3 regions of the Pseudomonas sp. PA1(2017) genome follow, and region 1 is predicted to be linked to each of the others. Evidence: predicted binding sites of a transcription regulator. Region 1 holds the regulator's gene; each other region holds the start of a gene.
What was found. Region 1 encodes LexA, which represses DNA repair genes until DNA is damaged. Its sites were predicted from a motif close to CTGTNTNNNNANACAG; they were not measured.
Positions count from the first base shown of each region.

Region 2: a site for LexA is predicted at 2,677-2,692, ahead of recN (DNA repair protein RecN). Genes of this name have one in related genera too.
Region 3: a site for LexA is predicted at 2,875-2,890, ahead of imuA (translesion DNA synthesis-associated protein ImuA). Genes of this name have one in related genera too.

Region 1 covers NZ_MSXU01000003.1:133,244-138,024, reverse strand. The annotation lists gene topA (type I DNA topoisomerase) at 1-1,193, shown strand, start outside; gene BVH01_RS05770 (DUF6586 family protein) at 1,239-1,760, shown strand; gene BVH01_RS05765 (hypothetical protein) at 1,873-2,112, shown strand; gene sulA (SOS-induced cell division inhibitor SulA) at 2,215-2,670, opposite strand; gene lexA (transcriptional repressor LexA) at 2,682-3,293, opposite strand; gene BVH01_RS05750 (TetR/AcrR family transcriptional regulator) at 3,847-4,551, shown strand; gene nagZ (beta-N-acetylhexosaminidase) at 4,699-4,781, shown strand, end outside.
Region 2 covers NZ_MSXU01000009.1:1,664,491-1,669,271, forward strand. The annotation lists gene dnaK (molecular chaperone DnaK) at 1-1,872, opposite strand, end outside; partial or broken gene grpE (nucleotide exchange factor GrpE) at 1,972-2,541, opposite strand; gene recN (DNA repair protein RecN) at 2,715-4,388, shown strand; gene fur (ferric iron uptake transcriptional regulator) at 4,461-4,781, opposite strand, start outside.
Region 3 covers NZ_MSXU01000010.1:184,423-189,203, reverse strand. The annotation lists gene BVH01_RS15310 (error-prone DNA polymerase) at 1-823, opposite strand, end outside; gene BVH01_RS15305 (DNA polymerase Y family protein) at 820-2,229, opposite strand; gene imuA (translesion DNA synthesis-associated protein ImuA) at 2,231-2,851, opposite strand; tRNA gene BVH01_RS15295 (tRNA-Ser) at 3,143-3,232, shown strand; gene BVH01_RS15290 (DUF4124 domain-containing protein) at 3,432-3,974, shown strand; gene BVH01_RS25000 (hypothetical protein) at 4,342-4,464, opposite strand; gene BVH01_RS15280 (DNA-binding protein) at 4,572-4,781, opposite strand, start outside.

The DNA of each region.
Region 1 (4,781 bases):
GCCAGCACTTCACCAAGCCGCCGGCGCGCTATTCGGAAGCCAGCCTGGTCAAGGAAATGGAAAAGCGCGGCATCGGCCGCCCGTCGACCTACGCGGCGATCATTTCCACCATCCAGGACCGCGGCTACGTGGCCCTGCACAATCGCCGCTTCTATTCCGAGAAGATGGGCGACATCGTCACCGAGCGCCTCAGCGAGAGCTTTTCCGACCTGATGGACTACGGCTTCACCGCCGGCATGGAAGAGAACCTCGATGACGTCGCCCAGGGCGAGCGCGAGTGGAAGAACCTGCTCGACGAGTTCTATGGAGACTTCAAGAAGAAGCTCGAAGTGGCCGCCGACGGCGACAGTGGCATGCGTGCCAACACGCCGACGCTGACCGATATCCCGTGCCGCGAATGTGGCCGGCCGATGATGATCCGCACCGCGTCCACCGGTGTGTTCCTCGGTTGCTCGGGCTATGCCCTGCCGCCGAAAGAGCGCTGCAAGGCCACCATCAACCTGGTGCCGGGCGACGAGATCGCCGCTGACGACGAGGGCGAGTCGGAATCTCGCGTGCTGCTTGGCAAGCATCGCTGTCCGATCTGCGCCACCGCCATGGACGCCTATCTGCTGGATGAAACCCGCAAACTGCATATTTGCGGCAACAACCCGGATTGCGCCGGCTATGAAATCGAGCAGGGCCAGTTCCGCATCAAGGGCTACGAAGGCCCGAGCCTGGAATGCGACAAGTGCGGCAGTCAGATGCAGCTCAAGACCGGCCGCTTCGGCAAGTTCTTCGGCTGTACCAACAGCGAGTGCAAGAACACCCGCAAGCTGCTGCGCAATGGCGAGCCTGCGCCACCCAAGATGGACGCGGTGAAGATGCCGGAGCTCAAGTGCGAGAAGGTCGACGACACTTACGTGCTGCGCGACGGCGCCTCGGGGCTGTTCCTGGCCGCCAGCCAGTTCCCGAAGAATCGCGAAACCCGCGCGCCGCTGGTGCTGGAACTGATTCCGCACAAGGACGAGATCGATCCGAAGTACCACTTCCTGATCGATGCGCCGGCCAAGGATCCGGAAGGCCGCGCAGCGGTCATCCGCTACAGCCGCAAGACCAAGGAGCAGTACGTGCAGACCGAAGTGGACGGCAAGCCCACTGGTTGGAAGGCGTTCTTCGACGGCGGCAAGTGGAAGGTCGAAGACAAGCGTTGATCCGTGTTCGGTGCGCGCTTGATGGGCGCACCTGAAGGAGTGCAAATGGCTGGCGAACTGTATACCCGCACCAACCAGAAGATCTTTTACGCCGGGCTCTCCCTGGAGTCCTGGCGCAAGGCCGAGGAAGGGCGGGCGATGAATGCCCAGGCGCTGGTACAGGCCGAGCGCGAGGCTACGCTGTTCCACCTGTACGGCGCGTTGCTCGGGCTGTGCCATGAAATCGCCGGTTTCTACCGCTTGCCCAACAGCAGCGCGGCCCGTGCCGAAGTGCTGCTCGATCGTCAGAACCTCGATGGGGCGCCGAGCCCGGAGCTGGCTGAGCTGATCGAGTTGGCCGAGAACCGGCAGACCTGGCTGGGGCAGCTTCTGGCCGCCCATGCCGAGCTGTTCAAACCGCCGCGTCCGCCGCGCGAGCAGAAGAGCGATCCCGGCGCTTCGACGTTGATCGAGGCGGTAAGCGTGGGCGACGAGCCGCCATTGCTCGAGCGCGAAACCCTGGAAAGCTGGCGGCAGGAACTCAAGGCGCTGGCCCAGCGTTTTCGTGTCGGCCTCAGTGAGTGGTAATCACGCCGCTTGCCATTGATTGAACGCCCGTTCGGCAATTGGCGGTTTTTTCGCCAAGCGATCGGGCGGGCTCGCTGTTACACTGGGCGGCCTTTCGTGGAGAACCCGAGTCATGCCTACGTCTTTCCTTGAAATCGTCGAACTGCCCGATGGGCGTATCGCCCTGCGTCGAGCCGACGATGAGGAAGCACTGGTGGTGCTGGACTTCTCGGAAGATGCCAAGGCGTTCCTGCAGGGCCAGCATGTGGAGGTCGCCAAGGCGATGCTCAACGTCGGCGTGCAGATGGCCGGCCGAATGGCGGAAGGTGATTTCGAGCACGAAGAAGACGAGCAGCCGCGCGTTCTTCACTGACAGGCATTCGTCTGCATCCAGTCAGGCGAACGCAACTAAACGAAAGGCCAGCATATTGCTGGCCTTTGTCTTTCTGGATTGATGCTTACCCGCTGCTGAATCTTAGCCCAGGCTGATGTTCAGGCTTTGCGCCTTGCCGATACGGGCGGCAGCTTCCAATTGCTGGCGTGCATGTTGGGGCAGGGGATGCAGCCAGCTGACCACGGTATGGCTACGACCGAGCTTCAGTGCTTCCTGGGCCAGTTGCAGTGCGCTCTGATTGTGGCGTGGTTGCAGCAGCAAAATGCGCTCGCGGTTCAGGCCCGCCTCGCGAAGCCAGCTCTGGGTCAGGCTGGCGGGTGGGGTGATCAGGGTCAGCCAGCGCTCGTCATCTTTCTCACTCAGTTCCCGCAGCATGGGCGCCAGTAGCGTCAGGCAATGCCCCGCGGCACCACGCAGCGACACCTCGCTGAAGGTGGCTTCGTGGCTGGTTGGTTCCTCGACGGCTGCGATGGTCGATGCCAGGAAGGCATCGAACAGGGGCAGCTGGTTACGGCTCAACGACTGGGGAAACTGCATGACGCCTCCAATTAGCGGCGGATGACGCCGACACTCAAACCTTCGATGATCAGGTCCTGCTCTTCCAGATTCACTTCGATCGGGGCGAACTCCGGGTTTTCCGCCAGCAGCCAAACGGTGTTGCCTTCACGCTTGAATCGCTTGACCGTCACTTCGTCATCGATGCGCGCCACTACCACCTGGCCGTTGCGTGCCTCGCTGGTGGTGTGCACCGCCAGCAGGTCACCGTCGATGATGCCGATATCCTTCATGCTCATGCCGCGCACGCGCAGCAGGTAGTCGGCCTTGGGGCGGAAGAAGTCCGGGTTGATCCGGCAGGCCTCCTCTATATGCTGCTGCGCCAGGATGGGTGCGCCGGCGGCGACCCGGCCGATCACCGGCAGGCCATCTTCCTCTTCCTGGTTGGGTTCGAAACCCGGAATACGGATACCGCGGGAAGCGCCTGGGGTCATCTCGATGGCGCCTTTGCGCGCCAGGGCCTTGAGGTGTTCCTCGGCGGCATTCGGCGACTTGAAACCGAGCGCCTGAGCGATCTCCGCGCGGGTCGGCGGGTAGCCGTTGTCTTCCAGGCACTGCTTGATGAAGGCGAGAATTTCGCCTTGGCGGGGCGTCAGCTTGATCATGTGAGGCGCTCTGGCTTTTTATACAGTGACTGGTATTATATACAGTAAGGCGTGCTTGGCAATCGATTGATGAAGGTGCCGCCCATATAAGAACTTGTTCAGAGTGTTGTATGCGCATGAAGAGGCAACTACAAGGCAGAGGCGGACATCGTTGCTTCACCTGTGGGACCGTCCATGCCCGTGATTTTTCGCGGGCATGGCCCGCTCCCACAGCCACGTAGGGTGGATGACGCTCTTTTCATCCACCGTTGCGATCACGAAGCGGTGGACGGGTCGGGCCGCTTAGGTGAAGCGTCGTCTACGCGACCCGGTCCACCCTACAAATGTCCGCCCCACTTAGCCGCCAAAGTCGACGAACCTGGGCTTAAAGATTATGAACAGGTTCTAACAGCCGGGCGGCGGATGACCGGTAGCCTTCGAGACACCGGATAGCGTGGTTGCGTGCGACGCTATCGCCAAATGATGACTGAGCATCCAGAATACGCCTTGCGCGACTTGACAGTGGCACGCGCTGAAACGTATGTTTCAAACACTTGTTTGTCTGGTGGATGTCATGGCGCAATCTGAAACCGTTGAACGCATTCTCGACGCTGCGGAGCAGTTGTTCGCGGAGAAGGGCTTTGCCGAAACGTCGCTGCGCCTGATCACCAGCAAGGCCGGGGTGAACCTGGCGGCCGTCAATTATCACTTCGGCTCCAAGAAGGCCCTGATCCAGGCGGTGTTCTCACGCTTTCTCGGGCCATTCTGCACCAGCCTGGAGCGTGAACTGGACAAGCGCCAGAGCAAGCCAGGGGTCACCTTCAGCCTAGAGGAGCTGCTCGAACTCCTGGTCGAGCAGGCCCTGGCGGTCAAGCCGCGCAGTGGCAACGATCTGTCGATCTTCATGCGCCTTTTGGGCCTGGCATTCAGCCAGAGCCAGGGCCACCTGCGTAAATACCTCGAAGAGGTCTACGGCAAGGTGTTCCGCCGCTACATGTTCCTGGTGCATGAAGCTGCTCCCGGTATTCCTCCCCTCGAGCTGTTCTGGCGCGTGCACTTCATGCTCGGTGCGGCGGCGTTCAGCATGTCCGGCATCAAGGCGTTGCGCGCCATGGCCGAAAGCGACTTTGGCGTGGACACCTCCATCGAGCAGGTGATGCGCCTGATGGTGCCTTTCCTGGCGGCCGGCATGCGTTCGGAGAGCGGCGTGACCGATCCGCGCCTTGCCGCTGCCCAGCTCATTCCTCGCCACAAAAGCCCGCCCATCATCAAGCCATGAGTCGGGGGCACTGCTTGCCCGTGGCTCCTGGCTGCCCCTAAGCTAGCGTCCTTCGAGATAACCGCCCACGGCCCGGAACTCTGGCCGGCACCAATGTCCCATGGGCGTGAAGCTTCTATTCAAGGAATACGCGTTGTGACGACTCCCCTGTATGGCTCCCTGATGGTGGACATCGCCGGTACCTGGCTGACCGCCGAAGACCGCCAGTTGCTGCGCCAGCCCGAAGTGGG
Region 2 (4,781 bases), on a different contig from region 1:
GCCCTTGGTTTCGCCAGCATCCGCCGCACCGGCGCCGGCAGCACCTGGCTGCGGCTGCTCGGCGTACATCTTCTGCGCCAGCGGAGTGGTGGCTTCGGACAGTGCGTTCATCTTCGCTTCGATGGCCGCCTTGTCGTCGCCCTTCACGGCAACTTCCAGCTCGCCCAGAGCGGTTTCGATGGCCGCTTTCTCTTCCGCAGTGGCCTTGTCGCCGGCTTCGGTGAGCATCTTGCGGGTCGCGTGCACCAGTTGGTCACCCTGGTTGCGTGCGCCAGCCAGCTCTTCGAACTTGCGGTCTTCCTCGGCATTGGCCTCGGCGTCGCGCACCATACGCTCGATCTCGTCATCGGACAGACCGGAGTTGGCCTTGATCACGATCGACTGAGTCTTGCCGGTGGCCTTGTCTTTCGCGCCAACGTGCAGGATGCCGTTGGCGTCGATGTCGAAGGTCACTTCGATCTGCGGCACGCCACGGGGAGCCGGCGGAATCTCGGCCAGGTCGAACTTGCCCAGGGACTTGTTCTGGCCGGCCTGCTTGCGCTCGCCCTGCAGCACGTGAATGGTCACGGCGCTCTGGTTGTCGTCAGCCGTGGAGAACACCTGCGACTTCTTGGTCGGAATGGTGGTGTTCTTCTCGATCAGCGGCGTCATCACGCCACCCATGGTTTCGATACCCAGGGTCAACGGGGACACGTCGAGCAGCAGCACGTCCTTCACGTCACCAGCCAGTACCGCGCCCTGAATGGCAGCACCCATGGCCACGGCTTCGTCCGGGTTGACGTCCTTGCGGGCGTCCTTGCCGAAGAAGTCGGCAACGGTCTTCTGCACCAGCGGCATGCGGGTCTGGCCACCGACCAGAATCACGTCGTTGATGGAGCCGACGTCGATACCGGCGTCCTTCAGCGCGATGCGGCAAGGCTCGATGGTGCGCTGCACCAGGTCCTCGACCAGCGACTCCAGCTTGGAGCGGGAGATCTTCACGTTCAGGTGCTTCGGCCCGGTCGCGTCTGCAGTGATGTACGGCAGGTTGACGTCGGTCTGCTGGCTCGAGGACAGCTCGATCTTGGCCTTCTCTGCAGCTTCCTTCAGGCGCTGCATGGCCAGCGGGTCGCCCTTGAGGTTCATGCCGGTTTCTTTCTTGAATTCGTCGACGAGGTAGTCGATCAGACGAATGTCGAAGTCCTCACCACCAAGGAAGGTGTCGCCATTGGTGGCCAACACTTCGAACTGGTGCTCGCCGTCGACTTCGGCGATCTCGATCACCGACACGTCGAAGGTACCGCCACCCAGGTCATAGACGATCACGGTGTGGTCGCCCTTGGCCTTGTCCATGCCGTAGGCCAGCGCAGCCGCGGTCGGCTCGTTGATGATGCGCTTGACGTCCAGGCCGGCGATGCGACCAGCGTCCTTGGTAGCCTGGCGCTGGCTGTCGTTGAAGTAGGCCGGAACGGTGATCACCGCTTCGGTGACGGACTCGCCGAGGTAGTCTTCGGCGGTCTTCTTCATCTTCTTGAGGATTTCAGCCGAGATTTGCGGCGGCGCCATCTTCTGGCCGTTCACTTCGACCCATGCGTCGCCGTTGTCGGCCTTGGAGATCTTGTACGGCACCATCTGAATGTCTTTCTGCACGACTTCTTCGTCGAAACGACGGCCGATCAGACGCTTCACCGCGTACAGGGTGTTGTGCGGGTTGGTCACTGCCTGGCGCTTGGCGGACTGGCCGACCAGAATTTCGCCATCGTTGGCATACGCGATGATCGACGGCGTGGTGCGCGTGCCTTCGGCGTTCTCGATGACCTTGACGTTACCGTTTTCAAGAATGGAGACGCAGGAGTTGGTGGTCCCCAGGTCGATACCGATGATTTTGCCCATTTCACTCTCCTGAAACTTTGATATATCCGCAGCGTTGTCGTGACCGCTGCGGTAGCACTAATACGCTTGACTTACTAAATGGGGCTGAGCCCGCCGATTTCAAGCCTGCTCATCGATCGATGGCGGCGCTTCGGCCGGTGCCTTGCTGACCACGACCATGGCCGGGCGCAACAGACGACCATTGAGCATGTAGCCCTTCTGGAACACCTTGAGCACACTGTTAGGCTCGACGTTGGTGCTCTCCTGCATGGCCATCGCCTGGTGGTGCTCCGGATTGAACGGCGCACCGTGTGGGTCGATGGCTTCCAGCTGGTGACGCTTGAGGGTGTCGAGCAGCAGCTTGAGCGTTAGCTCCATACCCTCGCGTACCGCCTTGATCGAATCGTCATCGGCACTCGACAGCTCGAGACCACGCTCGAGGCTGTCGACCACTGGCAACAGGTCATTGGCAAATTTCTCGAGGGCGAATTTATGCGCCTTCTCGACATCCTGCTCAGCGCGACGGCGCACGTTCTGCAGATCGGCAGCCATGCGCAGCGACTGATCCTGCGCAGCCGCCAGTTGCTCTTCCAGCGTTTGCACGCGAGCAGCCAGGTCTTCGCTAGGCGCTGCGTCGTTCGCTTGCGCTTCGGAAGTCTGCGGATCCAGGTTCTGTTCGTCAGCCATGCATTTCTCCTCTGAATGATTCGACGAGCCTCAACTCGCGCGTCTGCCGCCTATATAAGGATGATTTGTAGGGTTTCAAGGGCCATGACCACTTTCCGGCAGCCGGTCGTCAGCGTATTGCCACCCCGAGGCGAACCACTGTATAAATAACCAGACAAATCCTGAGAGGCCTCGCCATGCTGGTGCACCTGTCCGTTCATAATTACGCCATCGTCGAACACCTGGATCTGGAACTGGATCGAGGCATGAGCGTCATCAGCGGCGAAACGGGCGCCGGCAAGTCGATCATGCTCGACGCCCTCGGCCTGACCCTCGGCGATCGCGCCGACAGCGGCGTGGTACGGCCCGGCGCCGACAAGGCCGACATCCTGGCCAGCTTCGATCTGGTCGACATTCCCGAAGCCCACGCCTGGCTCGCCGAGCGCGACCTGAACAATGACGGCCCGTGCATCCTGCGCCGGGTGATCACCGCCGAAGGCCGCTCGCGCGGCTACATCAACGGTACGCCCTGCCCGCTCGGCGACCTCAAGGCGCTGGGTGAACTGCTGATCGATATCCACAGCCAGCACGAGCACCAGTCACTACTCAAGACCGACACCCACCGGCGCCTGCTCGACGAATACGCAGGCGTACAGGAGCTGGCACGCCAGGTACAACTGGCCGCGCAACGCTGGAAACAGACCCGCAGCGAGCTCGAGCGCGTGACCTCCCAGGGCGACGAGCAACGCGCCCGCCATCAGTTGCTCAGCTACCAGCTCGAAGAACTGGACAATCTCGGCCTGGGTGACCATGAGCTGGAGCAACTGGAGCAGGATCACAAGGCCCTGACCAACGCCGAAAGCCTGCTCGGCGCCTGCCGCCAGGTCATCGACCAATGCAGCGAGAGCGATGCCGGCAACGTGCTGTCGGTACTTACCGCCAGCCTCAACCGCCTCGGCAGCCTGCAAGGCCAACCAGGCGCGCTGAACGAAGCCACCAACCTGCTGGCCAGCGCGCAGATCCAGATCGAAGAGGCCGTGGGCGAGCTCAACCGCTTTCTCGACCACTTCGACGCCGACCCCGAGCGCCAGCAGCAACTCGAAGAGCGCCTGGACACCATCTACACCCTGGCTCGCAAACACCGCATCCACCCCAGCGAACTGCCCGCGATGCAGCAGCAGCTGTTCGATGAACTGGAAGGCCTGAACGCCGATGACCAGGCCGCCGAACGCCTGGGCGAGGAGCTTGCTGCCTACGGTCGTCATTACCAGGAAAAGGCCGCCGAACTCAGTGCCAAGCGGCAGAGAGCCGCCGGCAAGCTGGGCAAGGCCGTGGAAAAGGAAATGCAGACCCTGGGCATGCCGGGCGGGCGCTTCAGCATCCAGCTGCAACCCATCGATGGCAACGAGCCAAATGCAAACGGCCTGGAACAGGTCGAGTTTCTGGTCAGCGCCAACCCCGGGCAGCCGATCAAGGCTCTGGCCAAGGTCGCCTCGGGCGGCGAGCTGTCGCGCATCAGCCTGGCCATTCAGGTCATCACCGCACAAACCTCGCGCGTGCCGACGCTGGTGTTCGACGAGGTGGATGTGGGCATCGGCGGCCCGACCGCCGAGGTAGTCGGGCAATTGCTACGCCGGTTGGGCGAACGGGGTCAGGTACTGACCGTAACCCACCTGCCGCAAGTCGCCGCACAAGGCCACCAGCACCTGTTCGTGCATAAGGTACGCGGCAGCAATGCCACCCGCACGGCGGTTAGCAAACTGGGTGAAACCCAGCGCATTGAGGAAGTCGCACGCATGCTGGGCGGCATCGACCTTACTGACGAATCTCTGGCTCACGCCCGCAAGCTGGTCAGCAACGCCCAGAGCTGATCGGCGGCAAAAAGCTTTTCCGACAGACATGAAAAAGGCGACCTGAGTCGCCTTTTTCGTCAACCGATATGCTTACTTGACAGTGCGACGTACGTAGAGCACCAGATTGTGATCCACCAGCTCGAAACCGTGCTCACGAACGATCTCCTTCTGGCGTTTCTCGATCTCGGCATCGAAGAATTCGATCACGTCGCCAGTATCCACGCACACCATATGGTCGTGGTGGCCGCCATCGGCCAGTTCGAACACGGCATGGCCGCCATCGAAGTTGTGGCGCACCACCAGGCCAGCGGCCTCGAACTGGGTCAGAACCCGGTAGACGGTTGCCAGACCGACATCTTCGCCCGCATCCATCAGCGACTTGTAGACATCTTCTGCACTCATGTGACGCTG
Region 3 (4,781 bases), on a different contig from region 1:
GGTGGCGCAGCCAGGAACTGGCGTCATGGCCAGCCGGCACCAACTCGTGGGGATACTGATACTTGAGGTCGTCGAGATCGAATCGGCAACGCTCGGCGATGCGCAGGGTTTCGGCGAGCAGTTCGGGCGGATACAGCTCGGCCAGTTCCTCGCGGCGGCGCAGGTGGCGCTCACCATTGGCGAACAGGTAGGCGCCGGCCTCGGCCACGGGCAGATGGTGGTGGATGGCGGTCATGCAATCCTGCAGGGCGCGGCGGCCACGGGCATGCATATGCACGTCGCCACAGGCCACGGCAGGGATGCCCAGTCGCCGTGCCAGGCCCAGGCCATGCTGCAACAGCGCTGCATCGCTGGCGCCACGGTGCAGCTCCACGCCCAGCCACAGGCGCTCGGCAAAGCGCTCGTGCAACCAGGCGCCGGCCCTGGCGTCGTCGTTCGCGGTGGGCAGCCAGATGGCCAGCAGGCCATCCGGTGCTTCGGGCAGGTCTTCGTCGAGCAGGATGTAGCGGCCTTTTTCCGCACGCCTTCTGGCACGGGTGATCAGCGCGCACAGGCGCTGGTAACCGGCGAGGTTCTCGACCAGCACGATCAGTCGGGCACCGCTCGGTAGGCGCAGCTCGCTGCCGACGATCAGCTTCACCTCGTGCTCCTTGGCGGCCTGCCAGGCACGCACGATGCCGGCCAGGGTGCACTCGTCGGTGATCGCCAGGGCGCGATAGCCGAGCAGCTTGGCGCGCTCGAACAGTTCGGCGGCGCTGGAGGCCCCGCGCTGGAAACTGAAGTTCGACAGGCAGTGCAGCTCGGCGTAGTCGGGCAGGCTCATGCGAACCAGCCGTGCAACTGCAGCGGGCCGTCTTCACCGACACTGCGAAACGCCCAGCCGCGCTGGCCACTGCGCGTTTCGATCAGGTAGTAATCGCGGCGCACGTCCTCGCCATCCCACCAGCCGGACTCGATGCGCTCCGGGCCGCTGAGAATATGCAGTGGCTCACGCAACACCTGGGGCTCCGGCAGCAGCCAACTGGGCCGGGCAGCGCTCGTGCTGGGCAACGCAATGCGGCTGGTATCCGTGCGCCAGGCCTTTTCCGGGCGATGGTCGGCATGGGCGGCCAGGCCTTGTACGGCGTCGTCGCCCAGGCGTGCGCGCAGGCGTTCACGCAGTTGCTCCCAGCCTAAGGTTTGCTGCGGTCGGTCCTCGAACAACGCCTGGTGCTGCGGCACGAAGGTCGGCAGGTCGCGGGCCACCAGGCGCAGCGCCAGCACCGGTGACGGCAATTGCAGCTGTTCCAGGCGGCCGCGAGTGAATTCCAGCAGCATGCCCGCTTCTCGCTCGGCACTGAGCAGGCCGACGGGTAGCAGGCTGTCGTCACCGTCGCGGTGCTCCAGGTGCAGCACGAAACGCTGCACGCCGCAGTCCCGTCCTGCCAGGTAGGTGGCCAGGTCCGCGGTCAGGCGCCGTAGCGGAAACAGCAGGGCTTGAGTCGATTCCACCTCGAAGTGCAGCTCCAGCCGGCTGTCGAACACATCCGGCGGGCGGTAGTAATCCAGCGCCAGCGGGCGCAGGCCCATCAGGGTATCCAGGCCGGCCAGCAGCTCAGGCGCGAAGCGCCGCGCCAGGCTGTCGCGGGGTAGCGCCTGTAACTGGCGCACCTGGCGCAGGCCCATGCGCGCTAGCGTCGTGGCCAGTTCTTCCGGCAGGCCGATGCGATCCAGCGGCATGGCCGCCAGCCGCTCGCGCAACGCCTGCTCGTCGGTGATCGCCAGGCCATCGTGCAGGTTGGCGAGCATGCGCGCTGCGGCAGGGTGATGTGCCAGGGTAATGCGATGGCGAAAGCCCAGCGCCGTCAGCTCCTCACGCAGGCGCGCCTCGAAACGTGGCCAGGGCCCGAACAGCGACAGGCTCGATTGCACCTCGAGCAACAGGCAGCGCGGATAGTGCAGGCTCACCTGGGAGCTGAAACCGTAGGCCCAGGCCGCCAGGAAGCTGCGCCAGCGCTCTATATCGGCGGGGTCGTACTCGGCGCTGGCGAATGCGCAGTTCAAGGATTGCGCCGCCGTCAGCGTCAGCCCCGGGCGCAGGCCGAGCGCCCGCGCGGCCGGGTTGACCGCCTGCAACATGCGCCGCTGGGGTGCGCCGCTCAGCAACACCAGCGGCGCTTCGGCCTCTTCACGGCCACGCAACACGCCGTCCATGGCCAGTTGCGGCAGCAGGATGCACGCCCAGCGCATATCAAAAGCCCCAGCCGCTCAAATCAAACGCGCGCGACGGTGGTTGCCCACCTCGGCACTTGAGCACCCGCACCTGGGCGGGCTGCGCCTGGATGGTCAGGCGCAAGGCCGCCGGCGAAGGGTTGCGCGCCTCATGCAGCGGGCGGTAGGCGAAGGCCAGGGTCTGCCCGGTTTCGGCGGCAATCTGCAGGCGGCGCAGGGCACGGTCATTGGCCCGTTGCGGCCACAGCACCACCGCCCCGCAACTGCCCGAACGCAGGCACTGCTCGGCCGCCCATAAGGCATCCCGCGCGCTCGCCTGGATCAGCGCCAACTGCTTCATCTCCACCCCCGCTGCCGACCAGGCGCCGGGGTAGGGCACGTAGGGCGGCGCGACCAACACCACCCGCTCCCCGGCAGCGCTCAAACGCGCCAATGTCGCCAGCACCACGCGCAGCTCACCGATACCTGGCGCCTCGACGAGCAGCTCGCTCAACGCTGCTTCCGGCCAGCCACCGCCTGGCAACGAAGCATCCAGCGCCGCGTTGCCCGTGGGCTGGTGGCCGCTGGGCGCGACAATGCCCTGGCCACGCCAGATACGGCGTTCGTTGAGCAGATGATCGATAGCGACGACGGAAGACATGGCGGATGGATAGCAAGAAAATACTGTTCAAATGTACAGTATTCTGCCTGGCCAGCAAGGCACTATCCGCTGAGCGGATGGCAGCAGGCTCGGCCAGCGCTTCCCGATGCCGATAGACTCCGGGCCACAGCCCCGATACGACGGGCTCTGGCGCGCGGCATCGGGCACGCCAACCAGCCAGTTGCCATGCAGCCGTTACCGACAAATGAGCCAAGCATTTGATAGCACGCGAAAAAAATTACGCGATGGGCTTCGCCAAAGCGAATTCTGCTGATATCATGCGCGCCGCCTGGGAAGATGCCGGAGTGGCCGAACGGGACGGATTCGAAATCCGTTGTATCAGCGATGGTACCTAGGGTTCAAATCCCTATCTTCCCGCCATATCTCAAGCCTAAGCCCCTGAAATTCATAGAGTTTCGGGGGCTTTTGCTATCTGCGGCATGCAAAGTGTCGAAACCTGCGACCGGTTGATAGCGATCTGTGAAGCAATCGGCAGCTGCGGTGCGCAAACCTGTTGGCAGGCAAACTGCCGAGTATTAGATTGGCAGGGTGCAAGATCGCACCTCAAAGGAACTGAAAAATGCCCGGTCGCAGGATGCTTCCGTTGTCACTCATGCTTTTCGTCACCTTGGCCCATGCGCAGGTCTATACCTGGGTAGACGAGAAGGGGCAGAAACACTTCAGTAGCCAACCACCCGTTGCCCAACCCGTCGAGCCTGTGAAAATCAATCACGGGTATATCGGAGACGGTACGGCTGTCGCGCCTCAAACCCCCTACGCAACACCCAACTCCTCATCGAAAGAAACCAAGCCTTCGAAACGGCAGATGTGTACCAGCGCTATACGTTGGGGGCACGAGGATCTAGAAGATCTCAAAACGCTGTCTACAGCCTTGATGAAGTCTGGACAGTTATCTGCAGCTGATAACGCTAAAGTGCAGAAGGACCTCGCGACTGGCGGCGCCATGATGAATATGCAGGACTGTCTCTCTAGCTCAGGGGAAAGCGAAAAGCGCTATCGGTGTGTATCGGAGGGGCTTGGTCTGATGCTTTGCAGTGGCGCGATGGAGGATGCAATGAAGAAAGCAATGGCGGAAGGGTACAAGAAGGCTAAGAAGCAATAGCTACGACCCTCCGCTAAAGCATCTTTCAAAGGCCGCGATTGGCCCGAAGCAGTAAGCGTCCTGCAGAGTATCCTGCTCAGTTTTGGGCGGCTAAATGCCTTTTATCTGCCCCTGCTCGGCGTGCAGCGAATACAGCCTCAACGTTTTCGTTGGATCTGCCACGGCCTGCCTCGATCGATGCACGAGCCGCAGCCACCTTGTGCTGAACGAACTCAGCATATGCTCTGGCTCGCTGCTGGTGAATTGAGTCGTGCATTACCTGAGCGGCCAGAAGGTTGGCCTGTGGGCGTCAGCCATGAGTCCATCACGCAGTTCAGCCTCCAGTTTCAGCATGAATAAGGGCCTCTTATTAATCATGCCAGGTACCTCAATGCGTAGAGAGCTGATCCGACAGCGGTAAAACGCGCATGGCATAGGTGAAACCATCAGCAGCGCCACATGCATAGCCACCTGCGAAGGCTAGAGCGGCGATGAACAGATAACGGATCATGAGTCAGCCTCTCTGGCGCTCTGGTACAGGATGTTCGGTGGGCTTGGCGAATGTGGTATCGGAGTCGGCATTGGTGGCCATGCAAGCCTCCATGGGGTAGCGAATCTTCATGCTGTCCACTTTTGCTCGAGCAACCACTGCCGGAGCATGGCGCTGTTGACCATGCGGCGTTTGCCAAGCCTCACGGTGGGCAGCACGCCGCGCATGGCCCAGGAGCGAGCCGTGGCGTAGGTGATTCCGTTGCGATCCGCCCAGGTTTCGATGGTTTCAACGTCCTGTTGCGGGCCTATCAGCTTGTTGGCGTCCAGCTGTTCCAG